2 regions of the Streptomyces sp. NPDC017056 genome follow, and region 1 is predicted to be linked to the other one. Evidence: predicted binding sites of a transcription regulator. Region 1 holds the regulator's gene; the other holds the start of a gene.

Region 1 (7,426 bases):
GGTCGTCCTCGCCCGGGTCCTCGAAGTCGATCGGCTTGCCCGCGCTGGTCATCGGCTGGAGCGCGCCGAGGGCGACGTCGCCGTCGGCCTCGCGCTTGAACCAGATGTTCGGGAAGGCCAGGAAGCGGTGCCAGGCCACGCCCATGTCGGTCTTGAGGGCGACCGTGATCATCCAGATGAAGGAGGTCGCGATCTTCAGGGCGGCGAAGAAGTAGGTGAGGTTCTGGAGCGTCGAGACGTCCAGACTCCCCAGCCACGAGACCACCGGGTACGAGATGAAGAACGACGCCTCGTAGCCGTCCCCGTGGTGCTGGGCGCCCTCCAGGGCGTGCAGCATGAAGATGCAGACGCCGACGATCAGGATGACCGCCTCGACGAAGTACGCCTGGCCGAAGTTGGAACCCGCGAAGCGGGACTTGCGGCCCGGCTTGCCCGGCTTGCTCAGCTGGCGGATGACGATCAGGGCCAGGATGCCGAGCACCGTCATGGTGCCGATGAACTCGACGAAGACGTTGTACGGCGCCCACTCGCCGACGACGGGCAGCAGCCAGTCCGCCTTGAAGAGCTGTCCGATGGCGTTGACGATCGTCAGCAGCAGCGAGAAGAAGCCCACCGCGACGAACCAGTGCGCGACGCCCACGACGCCCCAGCGGTTCATCCGGGTGTGGCCGAGGAACTCCTTGACCACCGTGACCGTGCGTTGCGTGGGGTCGTCGGTCCGGGTGCCGGCGGGTACGGACTGGCCGAGCCGCATCAGGCGGACGATCTGCAGGATGGCACGGCCGAACAGTGCGACGCCGACCGCGATTAGGACCAGCGACACGATGATCGCGGCGAGTTGCATGGGTGGCTCCTCGGGCCTGCGAGTGCGGGGGTTACGGGGAATACTTGAGGGGCTGCGCGTACATACGAGGGGTACGCGTCCGCCGGGACGACAACTAGAGCGATTACTAAGCAGTAACTTTTCGGGTCTGCGCTGAGGTTACCCAGTATCCCGAGCCCCATGAAGCCGCCCGGCCGGTGATCTGTGTCGCGCAGGCAACCCTTCCCGCCCGGCGGTGCGTCCCCCACAGTGGGAGTGACGGTAAGCCCGACATAAAAGTTGAGCGAGGCTGGCTCAGGTCAATTGACAGGTTTGCATCGGTGCTGCACCCTTGAGCCTGTTCCACTCAAGTCATGGAGGAATCGAAATGGCACGTGCGGTCGGCATCGACCTGGGCACGACGAACTCCGTCGTCAGTGTTCTCGAAGGCGGTGAGCCCACCGTCATCACCAACGCCGAGGGCGCCAGGACCACGCCGTCCGTCGTCGCCTTCGCCAAGAACGGCGAGGTGCTGGTCGGCGAGGTGGCCAAGCGCCAGGCGGTCACCAACGTCGACAGGACGATCCGTTCGGTCAAGCGCCACATGGGCACTGACTGGAAGGTCAACCTGGACGGCAAGGACTTCAACCCGCAGCAGATGAGCGCCTTCATCCTGCAGAAGCTGAAGCGCGACGCGGAGTCCTACCTCGGCGAGAAGGTCACGGACGCGGTCATCACCGTTCCGGCCTACTTCAACGACTCCGAGCGCCAGGCCACCAAGGAGGCCGGCGAGATCGCGGGCCTGAACGTCCTGCGCATCGTCAACGAGCCCACCGCCGCGGCCCTGGCCTACGGCCTGGAGAAGGACGACCAGACCATCCTGGTCTTCGACCTCGGTGGCGGTACCTTCGACGTCTCGCTGCTGGAGATCGGCGACGGTGTCGTCGAGGTCAAGGCCACCAACGGTGACAACCACCTCGGTGGTGACGACTGGGACCAGCGCGTTGTCGACTACCTGGTCAAGCAGTTCCAGAACGGCCACGGCGTCGACCTGTCCAAGGACAAGATGGCGCTCCAGCGTCTGCGCGAGGCCGCGGAGAAGGCGAAGATCGAGCTGTCGTCCTCCACCGAGACGACGATCAACCTGCCCTACATCACCGCCTCCGCCGAGGGCCCGCTGCACCTGGACGAGAAGCTCACCCGGGCGCAGTTCCAGCAGCTCACCTCGGACCTCCTGGAGCGCTGCAAGACCCCGTTCCACAACGTCATCAAGGACGCCGGCATCGAGCTGTCCGAGATCGACCACGTGGTCCTGGTCGGCGGCTCGACCCGTATGCCGGCCGTCGCCGAGCTCGTCAAGGAGCTGACGGGCGGCAAGGACGCCAACAAGGGCGTCAACCCGGACGAGGTCGTCGCCATCGGCGCGTCGCTGCAGGCCGGTGTCCTCAAGGGTGAGGTCAAGGACGTCCTCCTGCTGGACGTCACCCCGCTGTCCCTCGGTATCGAGACCAAGGGCGGCATCATGACCAAGCTCATCGAGCGGAACACGACGATCCCGACCAAGCGCTCGGAGATCTTCACCACCGCCGAGGACAACCAGCCCTCCGTGCAGATTCAGGTCTACCAGGGCGAGCGCGAGATCGCGGCGTACAACAAGAAGCTCGGCATGTTCGAGCTGACCGGTCTGCCCCCGGCCCCGCGCGGCGTGCCGCAGATCGAGGTCACCTTCGACATCGACGCGAACGGCATCATGCACGTCGCGGCGAAGGACCTTGGCACCGGCAAGGAGCAGAAGATGACCGTCACCGGCGGCTCCTCGCTGCCGAAGGACGAGGTCGACCGGATGCGCCAGGAGGCCGAGCAGTACGCGGACGAGGACCACCGCCGCCGCGAGGCCGCCGAGACCCGCAACCAGGGCGAGCAGCTCGTCTACCAGACGGAGAAGTTCCTCAAGGACAACGAGGAGAAGGTCCCCGCCGAGGTGAAGACCGAGGTCGAGACCGCCGTCACCGAGTTGAAGGAAAAGCTCAAGGGCGAGGACACGGCCGAGATCCGCACCGCGACCGAGAAGGTCGCCGCGGTCAGCCAGAAGCTGGGCCAGGCCATGTACGCCGACGCGCAGGCCGCGGGTGGTGCCGAGGGCGCCGCCGGTGCCGCGGGTGCCGCGGGCGGCCAGCAGGCCAAGGCCGAGGACGATGTCGTCGACGCCGAGATCGTGGACGACGAGAAGCCGAAGAAGGACGGTGCCGCGTGACGGAGGAGACTCCGGGCTTCGACGACAAGAAGCCCGACGTCCCCGCCGATGCCGCACAGACCCCTGATGACGCGGCGCAGGCCGAGTCCGCCGACACGGCGGGCTCGGCCCCGGCCGGGGATGCGAACCAGGACGTAGCCGTCACGGCGCAGCTGGACCAGGTGCGCACCGCGCTCAACGAGCGCACCGCGGACCTCCAGCGGCTCCAGGCGGAATACCAGAACTACCGCCGCCGGGTGGAGCGGGACCGGGTGTCGGTGAAGGAGATCGCCGCGGCGAACCTCCTCACCGAGCTGCTGCCCGTCCTCGACGACATCGGGCGGGCCCGGGAGCACGGCGAACTGGTCGGCGGCTTCAAGTCGGTGGCCGAGTCGCTGGAGACGGTGGCCGCGAAGCTGGGCCTCCAGCAGTTCGGCAAGGAGGGCGAGCCCTTCGACCCGACGATCCACGAGGCGCTGATGCACTCCTACGCTCCGGATGTCACGGAGACCACGTGCGTCGCCATCCTCCAGCCCGGGTATCGCATCGGTGAGCGAACGATCCGCCCCGCGCGGGTCGCGGTCGCCGAGCCGCAGCCGGGCGCGCAGCCCGGCAAGGCCGCCTCGGAGGACGATGCCAAGGCTTCGGACGAGGAGAGCGGTGGCCCGGAAGAGGGCTGACGCGGCGGCGGAAGAAGCAGTACGGGAGGAGGGACGTCGGGGATGAACACCAAGGACTTCGTGGAGAAGGACTATTACAAGGTCCTCGGCGTCCCGAAGGACGCCACCGAGGCGGAGATCAAGAAGGCGTACCGCAAGCTGGCCCGGGAGTTCCACCCGGACGCCAACAAGGGGGACGCCAAGGCCGAGGAGCGCTTCAAGGAGATCTCCGAGGCCAACGACATCCTCGGTGACCCCAAGCGCCGCAAGGAGTACGACGAGGCGCGGGCGCTGTTCGGCAACGGCGGCTTCCGCGCGGGCCCCGGCGGCGCCGGTGGCGGATCGTTCAACTTCGACCTGGGCGACCTCTTCGGAGGCGGCGCCCAGGGCGGCACGGCGGGCGGCGGCTTCGGCGGCGGGCTCGGCGACGTCTTCGGCGGTCTGTTCAACCGCGGTGGTGGCGGCACGCGTACGCAGCCGCGCCGCGGCCAGGACGTCGAGTCCGAGGTGACGCTCAGCTTCTCCGAGGCGGTGGACGGGGCCACGGTCCCGCTGCGGATGTCCAGCCAGGCGCCCTGCAAGGCGTGTTCGGGCACCGGCGACAAGAACGGCACGCCGCGGGTGTGCCCGACCTGCGTCGGCACCGGGCAGGTCAGCCGGGGTGGCGGTGGCGGATTCTCGCTCACCGACCCGTGTGTGGACTGCAAGGGCCGCGGCCTGATCGCGGAGACCCCGTGCGACGTCTGCAAGGGCAGCGGCCGGGCGACCAGCGCGCGCACGATGCAGGTGCGCATCCCGGCGGGCGTCTCCGACGGGCAGCGCATCCGGCTGCGCGGCAAGGGCGCTCCGGGCGAGCGCGGCGGCCCGAACGGCGACTTGTACGTCGTCGTGCACGTCGACGCGCACCCGGTGTTCGGCCGCAAGGGCGACAACCTGACGGTCACCGTGCCGGTCACCTTCCCGGAGGCGGCGCTGGGCGGCGAGGTGCGGGTGCCGACGCTCGGCGGCCCGCCGGTGACGCTCAAACTGCCGGCCGGGACGCCCAACGGACGTACGATGCGCGTGCGCGGCAAGGGCGCGTCGCGCAAGGACGGCACCCGCGGCGACCTGTTGGTCACCGTTGAGGTGAGTGTCCCCAAGGACCTCGGCGACACCGCACGCGAGTCGTTGGAGTCCTATCGCGAGGCGACCGCGGGTGAGGACCCGCGGGCGGAGCTGTTCCAGGCCGCGAAGGGAGCATGAGTCGGATGGATGGCCGGGGCGGGCGTCGGAACCCGTATCAACTGACCGAAGAGTCGCCGGTGTACGTCATTTCCGTCGCGGCTCAGCTGTCCGGTCTGCATCCGCAGACCCTGCGCCAGTACGACCGCCTGGGGCTGGTCTCGCCCGACCGTACGGCCGGGCGCGGCCGCCGCTATTCGGCCCGGGACATCGAACTGCTCAGGGAAGTCCAGCGGTTGTCGCAGGACGAGGGCATCAACCTGGCCGGCATCAAGCGCATCATCGAGCTGGAGAACCAGGTCGCGGCCCTGCGTCAGCGGGTCGCCGAGCTCCAGCACGCGGTCGAGGGCGCGGCTGCCACCATCCAGCAGCGGGAGGCGGCCGTGCACGCCTCGTACCGGCGCGACCTGGTGCCTTATCAGGACGTGCAGCAGACCAGTGCGCTGGTCGTGTGGCGGCCGGGGAAGAAACGGTCCGACTAGCGGATCGTCGTGAGTTGCAGGCCGTGGGGCCGGGGCAGTACGTACCCCGGCCCCACGGCCTTTCGTGTTGGACGACGGCCGTTTCAGCAGCCGTTGTAGCCGGCCGTCGGCATGGACAGGCGGCGGTGCACATGGGACTTCATCGCGCTGGTGTACACCGGCTCTTCGTAGCCGGCGATCTCCAGCCGGACGCCGGCGGCGAGGCAGCGGTCGGTGAACTCGTCGGCCGACGCGATGGCGTTCTCCAGGGCGCGGCGGTTGGCGGCGACGAACACGTCGACCAGGCCCGCTTCCACGTCCTGCCAGAGCGCGGCGTGGCCGGCGGGCAGCTGGTGCAGGCTGAGGCGGCAGGTCAGGTCGTAGTCGCGGGCCTGCGCCCACTGGGTGCACATGGCGTGCTGGCGGCGGTCGTCCACCAGGAACGGGTCGTCGTCGAGCCCCGACAGCGGCATGAGGCAGGCGATCGCCGTCACTCGGACCGAGTTCATCGTGCCCCCCGGGGCGTGGCGAGTGTGGGGGTGACGATACCGCCGCGCGCGTACCGGGGTGGAGGGGCGGCGCCGGGCGGTGAGGCGTAGCCGCAGGCGTGACAGATGGCCCAGCCGTCCTGGTTGACGGCGAGCTGGCCGCCGCAGCGGGGGCACAGCTCGGCGCGCGGGGGCTGCCGGAGGGTGGCGGTCGGGCGGGCACCGGTTCGGGAGTCGACCGGTTCGGTGCGCGATGAGTACGCCATGCGGTCTCCAGCAGCCGTTTTTGCTCTGTGAAGTTCTGTGAGGCTTCGCTTGTGAGCAGTTTTCTCCGCACTCTGGATAGCAGGGCCAAGCCGAGGGGCGGAATCGTGCCGTCCGAATCCGGCCAGGTACGGACCTGCCGCGGCGTGCGCCGCCGGGGCGGGGGTTACGCGCGGCCCAGCGCCCGGGTGACGGTGATCTCCACCATGACCCGGTCCGGGTTGGGCGACGGGACGCGGCCGTACCGCTCGGCGTAGCGCCGTACCGCGTCCGCCACCACGTCGGTGTCCGTACGGATCCGGGCGACGCCCTCCAGGGTGGCCCACCTGCGGCGGGCCACCTGGCACACCGCGACGCGCGCGCCGTCCGCCCCACCGGCCAGGATGTTGGCGACCTTGGTGCTGTCCTTGCGGGTGATGACGCGCGCGATGCGCTGGTTCGCGTCGAAGGTGACACCGACCGGGACGACGTGGGGCGTGCCGTCCGGGCGCAGCGTGGTCAGCGTGCACATCAGGTGCTCGCTCCAGAAGGCGAGGTACTCGGGGGCGAGGTCGTCCAGGTCGTGGGCCATGACCGGAAGAGTAATTGGGGAAACTGTGGGGGCTCGTGCGGAGGGGCTGCAAAGGGACGAAGTAGGCGACGTGAAGAAGGCGTGGAGGCGCGGTGAGAACTGCGGTGCCCTGGGGCTGCGGTGGGCCGGCCGTTCCGGCGCCGCGGCGCCGGTGGCCCGCCGAAACCGGGGCGACGGAGGCAGGTCGGCGCCGGTGACCGGGCCGCGACGGCCTGTCGCGCGGGACTGGGCGGGCCCCGGTGGCATGGTCCGGGGCGCGGGGGTTCACTCGCAGAAAGGGCCGGAAGGCGTCCGTACCGGCCCCGGAATCACCTTGAGTGGAATAGACTCAACTTATCGGACGTTGAGCTGAGCAGGTTCACCCGAACGGACCGGCGGTGCCGGTCACGCACACGAGCACAAGGAGGAGCGCGCGAGTGGACGCCGAGCTGACCAACAAGAGCCGGGAGGCGCTGAGCGCCGCCAACGAGCGGGCGGTGACGGCGGGGCACGCGGACATGACGCCCGCGCATCTGCTGCTCGCGCTGCTCACCGGCACGGACAACGAGAACGTCATGGACCTGCTGGCGGCCGTCGAGGCGGACGCCGCCGCGCTGCGCTCGGGCGCCGAACGCCAGCTGGCCGGGCAGCCCAGCGTGCAGGGCTCCACCGTCGCCCCGCCGCAGCCCGACCGCGACACGCTGGCCGTCATCGCGGACGCCGCGCAGCGCGCGAAGGAGCTGGGCGA
Region 2 (7,426 bases), on a different contig from region 1:
CATCGCGTACCCGATGAGGTGGGTGAAGGAGACCTTCCCGCCACGGGCGCGCTTGAGGTGGTTGTTGATGACGATGCGGTTGTCGAACAGCAGCTTCACCGGGACGGCGCGCACGGACGTGGCCGTGGGCAGCTCCAGGGAGGCGTTCATGTTCTTCGCCACGGCGGCGGAGGGGCCACGGAGGGTGACCAGTTCCGGGCCTGCGGGCGCCTCGTCGGGCTTCACGTCGTCCTTCTTGGCTGCGGGCTTTGCGGGTGCGGTCTTCGCGGGAGCGGCCTTGGCGGGCGCCGGGGCGCTCGCGGCGGGCTCGGCCGGGGCGGCGGGCTGCGCCGCGGCGGGCTCGGCGGCCTTCGGCGCGGGCTGCTGCGCGGCGGGGGCCGCGGGCGCGCTCGGTGCGGCCTGGGGCGTTCCGGCGGCCGGAGTGGCGGGGCTGCCGGCACTCGCCGGGCTCGGCGCGGTGGCGCCCGCTCCCGGCTTGTAGTCGGCGAAGAAGTCCCACCAGGCTCGGTCTACCGAGTTCGGGTCCTGGAGGTACTGCTGGTAGATCTCGTCGACGAGCCACTCGTTCGGACCGAACGCGGCAGCAGGGTTCTTACCCTGCCCCTCTTGGTCAGTCGAAGTGCTCGAACTGTTGGGGGACTGTGGCGACACGGCGGCAACCGCCCTCTTCCGCTTCCTAAGGTGGTGGACAGCGGGAATAAAGGCTACGCCTCTCCCGACCTTTGGTGCAGTCCGGGAGGGTCAGTCGTCGTGCACGTCACATTCAGCAAGAGGTTTCGGGGCATGACTTGGCGGGAAACACCCATGGTTCGCCTGCATCCGGGTAGGGGGTATCACCGTCGCACCCCGGATGTGAGTGCTTCCACCACCGACCCTACGTCACCCGGCGTCAGCCCCGCGTGGAGTCGCTCCCCGGAAGAGTGACCCGGATGCGGCAGCCGCGCGGGGATTCGGCCACTCCTATCCGCCCGCCGTGCAGATCCACCGCCCAGCGGGCGATCGCCAGGCCCAGCCCCGTACCGCCGTCGCTGCCCGGGCCGGGCGCCGCCGGGTCCCCCCGGTTGAAGCGCTCGAAGACGCGGTACCGCTCGGCCGCCGGAATGCCCGGCCCCTCGTCCTGCACCTCCAGCTCCAGGCTCTCGGGCGTCTCGCCGCGCCGCGCCCGCACCGTGACCCGGCCGTGCCGCGGGCTGTGCTTGATGGCGTTGTCGATCAGGTTGGCCACGACCTGGTGGAGCCGCTCGGCGTCCGCGTGCGCCGTCAGTTCGGGTGGCGAGACATCCAGGTGCAGGTGCACGTCCGTACGGGTGTGGGTGCCGGAGCCGGCCAGCGTCGCGGCGCCCCGGCTCATGTTGGCCTCCTTGAGCACCCCGGACAGGTACGGCCACACCTCGAAGCGCCGGGAGTGCAGCGGGACCACTCCGTTGTCCAGCCGGGACAGGTCGAGCAGGTGCTCGACCAGCCGCCCCAGCCGCTCGGTCTGCTTCAGCGCTGTGCGCATCGTCTCCGGATCGGGGTCGCAGACGCCGTCCACCACGTTCTCCAGGACGGCGCGCAGCGCCGCTATCGGGGTGCGCAGCTCGTGCGAGACGTTGGCCACCAGCTCCTTGCGGTGGGTGTCCACCGCCTCCAGGTCGGCGGCCATCCGGTTGAAGGCGTCGGCCAGGTCGCCGAACTCGTCGCGCCGCCCGCCGCGCACCCGGCGGGTGTAGTCGCCGTCCGCCATCGCCCGCGTCACGTCCGTCATGTCGTCCAGCGGCGCGGTCAGGCCCTGCGCGACGAACTGGGTGACCAGCAGCGAGGCGATGATCGAGAAGACCGTGATGACCCGCAGCTCGGTGTCGGAGTGGATGGCGACGAACACCAGCAGGGTCGTGATGACGACCGAAACGATCACCAGCGCGCCGAGCGCCGCCTTGACCGAGCGGTACGGGTCCAGCGGGCGCAGCCCCTCCCAGACCCGCTTCCAGGTCGGTTCCCAGAACCGCTCCCGCAAGCCGCCGAGCCCGTCCCACGCGCGCTCCCGCGCCCGGCCGGCGCCCGGCTCCCGGTCCTGGTGCGCGGCCGGCCTGCGGCGGGCGGGAGCCGTCATACCGGCGGGGTCTCCAGCGCGTACCCGACGCCGTGGACCGTACGGATGCGCTCCGCGCCGATCTTGCGGCGCAGCGCCTTGATGTGGCTGTCGACCGTACGGGTGCCGGACGCGTCCGCCCAGTCCCACACCTCGGCCAGCAGCTGCTCACGGGAGAGCACCGCGCGCGGCGTGTTGGCCAGGCACACCAGCAGGTCGAACTCGGTCGGCGTCAGGTGTACGTCGGTGCCGCGCACCCGCACCCGGCGCTGCGCGTGGTCGATCTCCAGCTCGCCGAGGCGCAGGATGCCGCTGCGCGGCGTGTGGGCGGCCAGCGCCGCGCGCTCCACCCGGCGCAGCAGCACGTGCACGCGCGCCGCCAGCTCCCGCATGGAGAACGGTTTGGTCATGTAGTCGTCCGCGCCGACGCCCAGCCCGACCAGCATGTCCGTCTCGTCGTCGCGCGCGGTGAGCATCATGACCGGGACCGGGCGCTGGGCCTGCACCCGGCGGCACACCTCCAGTCCGTCGAAGCCCGGCAGCATCACGTCCAGGACCAGCAGGTCGGGCTGCCACGCCTCGGCGGTGTCCACCGCGGCGGGGCCGTCGGTCGCGGTCTGCACCTGGAAACCCTCGGCGCGCAGCCGGGCCGCGATGGCATCCACGATCGTGGGGTCGTCCTCCACGACAAGGACCCGGCGCTGGGCGCCGGGCGTGGCCGCGGCGGTGCCGCCCTGGGTGGTCTGAGTCTGATCCATCGCCCGCCCCTGCGTGTCCCCGTGTGCGTGGTCGCATCCTGCTGGGGAGCAGCGTAAGGGCAGGGTGTGACCGTCGGCTACGCGCCCTTGCGCGCGAGGTGCACCACGTCGGGGACGCCTCGGACAACGGGGATCTCTTCGGTACGTACGCCGGTGAACCCGGCATTTCGCAGCGCGGCTTCGAACGCGGCGGAGGGCTGCGCCGACCACACGGCGAGCACCCCGCCGGGCCGCAGCAGATCCCGGCAGGCGGCGAGACCGGCGGGGGAGTAGAGGCCCCCGTTGTCCTCGGTGACGGTCCACTCCGGGCCGTTGTCGATGTCCAGGCACAGTGCGTCGAAAACCCGCCCGCCGGCGCCCTCGCGCACGTACGCGACCAGGTCGGCGGCGACGACGTCGGTACGGGGGTCGGCGAGCGCCGCCCCGGACACGGCGGCCAGCGGCCCCGCCCGGTGCCAGTCGATGACCGCGGCCTCCCTCTCCACCACGGTGATCCGCCCCCACCGGTCCTCCTGCACGGCCCTGACCAGGGAGAAACCCACGCCCAGCCCGCCGATCAGCACCTCGGGCGCCGCCGGCCCGCCGGCCAGCTCCGCCAGCGCCGCGTCCACCAGCAGCCGTTCGGACCGCCCGTCGGAGGTGTCCATCAGAAAGCACCCGTTGGCGATGATCTCGAAGTGCTCCCCGCGCTGCCGCAGCACCACCTCGCCGTACGGGCCCTCGCGCCGGTCGAGGGTCAGCGGACCCTCCGGCGGGGCACCTCCTGGGACGGGGGAGCCGGGTACGTGCACGGGGTGAGGCACGGCGTGCGCGGGGTGAGACATGGCGTCCATCCTGGCGAACACCCGAAGGCCGGGTCCAGCCGATTAGGCCCGCCGCCGGGACGCGCCGGTGACGCACGTCACTGACACAGCTCGCTCATGGGTTGAACGTGCAGGCTGTCCAGGACGTAGATCCAGTGGACGGGGATCGACCACGCGGGGCACGCGGCCGAGGGGGTACGGGCGCGGCCCGCCGGCGGCGCCACCCGGCGCCACGACGGAAGGGGCCTGGAACCAGTGAGCCGGGTTGCGACGGCAGACACCACCGCCTCCGAGCGGACGGCCGCCGAGGGGACGACGTCCCCCGACAGGGCACGCGCCCAGGAGACGGCGTCCCTCGAAGGGGTTCCCAGACAGCGGAGTGCCGCGACACCCGAAGAGCCCGCCCCGGACACCACGCCCCCGCCGCCGCTGCCGGACCCCGCGCCCATACAGGCACCGGCATCCACACCCACACCCGAATCCACTCCCACACCCACCCCCGCATCCATACGATCCCTGCCGCGGCCCTGGCGCCTGCTGCCCACCCCCCTCGGCGCCCCCTTCACCTTCGGCTACGCCCTCCTGCTCGTCGTCACCTCGCTCTTCGCCGAGCACGCCGACCCCGACCTGGTCTACGCCCTGCTCCAGGCATCCAGTACGGACGTCGAGCACCTGGCGCAAGCGCCCCTGCTGGTGCTCGTCGCCAGCGCCCTGTGGATCGCCGGCGGCATGACCTCCGCGTTCGCCATCGCCTTCCTCTTCGTCCTCACGGCACTGGAACGCCGCGCCGGCCCCCTGCGTACGGCCGCGGTCTTCTTCGGCGGCCACGCGATCGCCACCCTCGCCACCGAACTCCCCGTGGGTGCCGCGGTCGCCCTCGGACACCTCCCCGCCGATTCCCTCCAGCGCCTCGACTACGGCATCAGCTTCGGCGTGATGGCCTGCACCGGCGCGCTGGCGGGCCTGCTGCCCGCCTGGGCCCGGTGGCCCCTCCTGGCGGCCGTGACCTGGTTCGCCGTCGACAACCTGCTGATCTCCGTGGACCCCGTCAGCGACTCGGGCCACCTCCTGGCCCTGATCCTCGGAGTGCTCACCTGGCCGCTCCTGCGACGCCGCCGGGAGCCGCGCGAACCCGCGATTGTCAGTGCCTGCCGCTAGCTTCCTGGGCAACACACCTACGGGAAGAAGAGGCACACCATGCGCATGATCTTCGTCAACCTGCCGGTCAGGGACATCGCCGCGTCCCGTGAGTTCTTCACCCGCCTGGGCTTCGCGTTCAACCCGGAGTTCTCCGACGAGCAGACGCTCTGCATGGTCGTCGAGGAGAACATCTGCGTGATGCTCCTCCAGGAGTCCCGCTTCCGCGAGTTCATCAACGGCGACATCAGCGACGCCGCGAAGACCAAGGAAGTCCTCACCTGCCTGTCCTGCGACAGCCGCGAGGAGGCCGACGACCTGCTCGCCAAAGCCCTCGCCGCCGGTGCCACCCCCTGGAAGCCGGCCGTCGAGGCGGGCCCCATGTACGGCGTCAGCTTCCAGGACCCCGACGGTCACGTGTGGGAACTGATGCACATGTCCCAGGACTGAGGTCCCGCCCCGCCGGGTGGCACGCGCAGCTGATCGCTCACAGCGAACACGAGTAAGGGAACATCTCCGGGCTCAGCAGCATTGAGTGGGTATTGCTCAACTTGCCTGCCGAAGGGGAGATCATGGCTTCGACGTCCGCCTCGCTCACTCTGCCCGTGCTGCCCCTCGACGACGAGGTGGTCCTGCCCGGCATGGTGGTGCCCCTGGACCTGTCCGAAGCGGACGTGCGCGCCGCGGTGGAAGCCGCGCAGTCCGCCGCCTCACCGGGTAACAAGCCGCGGGTGCTTCTTGTGCCGCGGGTCGACGGCGCCTACGCCGGCGTCGGCGTGCTCGGCCGCGTCGAGCAGGTCGGCCGGCTGTCCGACGGCGACCCCGGCGCGCTCATCCGCGGCCTGGGCCGCGTGCGGATCGGCGCGGGCACCACCGGCCCCGGCGCCGCCCTGTGGGTGGAGGGCACCACCGTCGAGGAGACGGTGCCCGACCCGCTGCCCGGCGCCGTCGCCGAGCTGGTCAAGGAGTACAAGGCCCTGACCACCGACTGGCTCAAGAAGCGCGGCGCCTGGCAGGTCGTGGACCGGGTGCAGCAGATCGAGGACGTAGCGCAGCTCGCGGACAACTCGGGCTACTCGCCGTTCCTGAGCACCGAGCAGAAGGTGCAGCTGCTGGAGACCACCGACCCGGTGGCGCGGCTCAAGCTCGCCACCGAGGCGCTGCGCGACCACCTCGCCGAGCAGAACGTCGCGGAGTCCATCGCCAAGGACGTCCAGGAAGGCGTCGACAAGCAGCAGCGCGAGTTCCTGCTGCGCCGCCAGCTGGAGGCCGTCCGCAAGGAGCTGGCCGAGCTGAACGGCGATCCGGAGGACGAGGGCGAGGACTACCGCGCCCGCGTCGAGGCCGCCCAGCTGCCCGAAGAGGTCCGCAAGGCGGCCCTCAAGGAGGTCGACAAGCTGGAGCGCTCCAGCGACCAGAGCCCCGAGGGCAGCTGGATCAGGACCTGGCTCGACACGGTGCTGGAGCTGCCGTGGAACGAGCGCACGGAGGACGCGTACGACATCCCCGGCGCCAAGGAGATCCTGGACGCCGACCACGCCGGCCTGGAGGACGTCAAGGAGCGCATCACCGAGTACCTGGCCGTGCGCAAGCGGCGCGCGGACCGCGGCCTGGGGTCGGTCGGCGGCCGGCGCGGCGGCGCCGTGCTGGCGCTGGTGGGGCCGCCCGGCGTCGGCAAGACGTCGCTGGGCGAGTCCGTGGCCCGTGCCATGGGCCGCGAGTTCGTCCGGGTCGCGCTCGGCGGCGTACGGGACGAGGCGGAGATCCGCGGCCACCGGCGTACGTACGTCGGCGCGCTGCCCGGCCGTATCGTCCGCGCCATCAAGGAAGCCGGTTCGATGAACCCGGTCGTCCTGCTCGACGAGATCGACAAGGTCGGCTCGGACTTCCGGGGCGACCCGGCCGCCGCCCTCCTCGAAGTCCTCGACCCGGCGCAGAACCACACCTTCCGCGACCACTACCTGGAGGTCGAGCTGGACCTGAGCGACGTGGTCTTCCTGGCCACCGCCAACGTCCTGGAGGCCATACCGGAGCCGCTGCTCGACCGCATGGAACTGGTCCGACTGGACGGCTACACCCAGGACGAGAAGGTCGTCATCGCCCGCGACCACCTGCTGCCCCGCCAGCTGGAGCGGGCCGGCCTGGAGCCCGGCGAGGTCACGCTCACCGACGAGGCGCTGCACAAGCTGGCCGGCGAGTACACCCGCGAGGCGGGCGTACGGAACCTGGAGCGCGCCGTCGGGCGCCTGCTGCGCAAGGTCGCGGCCCAGAGCGAACTGGGCGAGCGCGACCTGCCCTTCGCGGTGGGCGTCGACGAACTGCGCCCGCTGATCGGGCGCCCGCACCACACCCCCGAGTCGGCGCAGGACCCGGCCGAGCGGCGTACGTCCGTCCCCGGCGTGGTCACCGGCCTCGCGGTCACCGGCGCGGGCGGCGACGTGCTGTACGTGGAGGCGTCGCTCGCCGACCCGGAGACCGGCGCGTCCGGGCTCCAGCTCACCGGCCAGCTGGGCGACGTGATGAAGGAGTCCGCGCACATCGCGCTGTCCTTCCTGCGTTCGCACGGCGCGGAACTGGAGCTGCCGGTCGGCGACTTGAAGGAGCGCGGTGTCCACCTGCACGTACCGGCGGGAGCCGTGCCCAAGGACGGGCCGAGC

Evidence for each region. The regulator HspR, encoded in region 1, represses chaperone genes until heat shock. The targets are predictions, from matches to a motif close to TTGAGNNNNNNNNNCTCAA.
Region 2: the regulator HspR is predicted to act here: its motif matches at 5,301-5,319, upstream of lon (endopeptidase La).

The regions. Positions count from the first base shown of each region.
Region 1 covers NZ_JBIRPD010000003.1:110,132-117,557, reverse strand. Annotated here, with positions in the region: gene ACH4OW_RS06210 ((Fe-S)-binding protein) at 1-844, opposite strand, end outside; gene dnaK (molecular chaperone DnaK) at 1,191-3,056, shown strand; gene grpE (nucleotide exchange factor GrpE) at 3,053-3,715, shown strand; gene dnaJ (molecular chaperone DnaJ) at 3,758-4,936, shown strand; gene ACH4OW_RS06190 (heat shock protein transcriptional repressor HspR) at 4,942-5,397, shown strand; gene ACH4OW_RS06185 (hypothetical protein) at 5,481-5,885, opposite strand; gene ACH4OW_RS06180 (hypothetical protein) at 5,882-6,130, opposite strand; gene ACH4OW_RS06175 (TIGR03618 family F420-dependent PPOX class oxidoreductase) at 6,295-6,699, opposite strand; gene clpB (ATP-dependent chaperone ClpB) at 7,116-7,426, shown strand, end outside.
Region 2 covers NZ_JBIRPD010000009.1:15,828-23,253, forward strand. Annotated here, with positions in the region: gene ACH4OW_RS17710 (multifunctional oxoglutarate decarboxylase/oxoglutarate dehydrogenase thiamine pyrophosphate-binding subunit/dihydrolipoyllysine-residue succinyltransferase subunit) at 1-651, opposite strand, end outside; gene ACH4OW_RS17715 (ATP-binding protein) at 890-2,092, opposite strand; gene ACH4OW_RS17720 (response regulator transcription factor) at 2,089-2,829, opposite strand; gene ACH4OW_RS17725 (spermidine synthase) at 2,907-3,653, opposite strand; gene ACH4OW_RS17730 (rhomboid-like protein) at 3,888-4,790, shown strand; gene ACH4OW_RS17735 (VOC family protein) at 4,830-5,219, shown strand; gene lon (endopeptidase La) at 5,342-7,426, shown strand, end outside.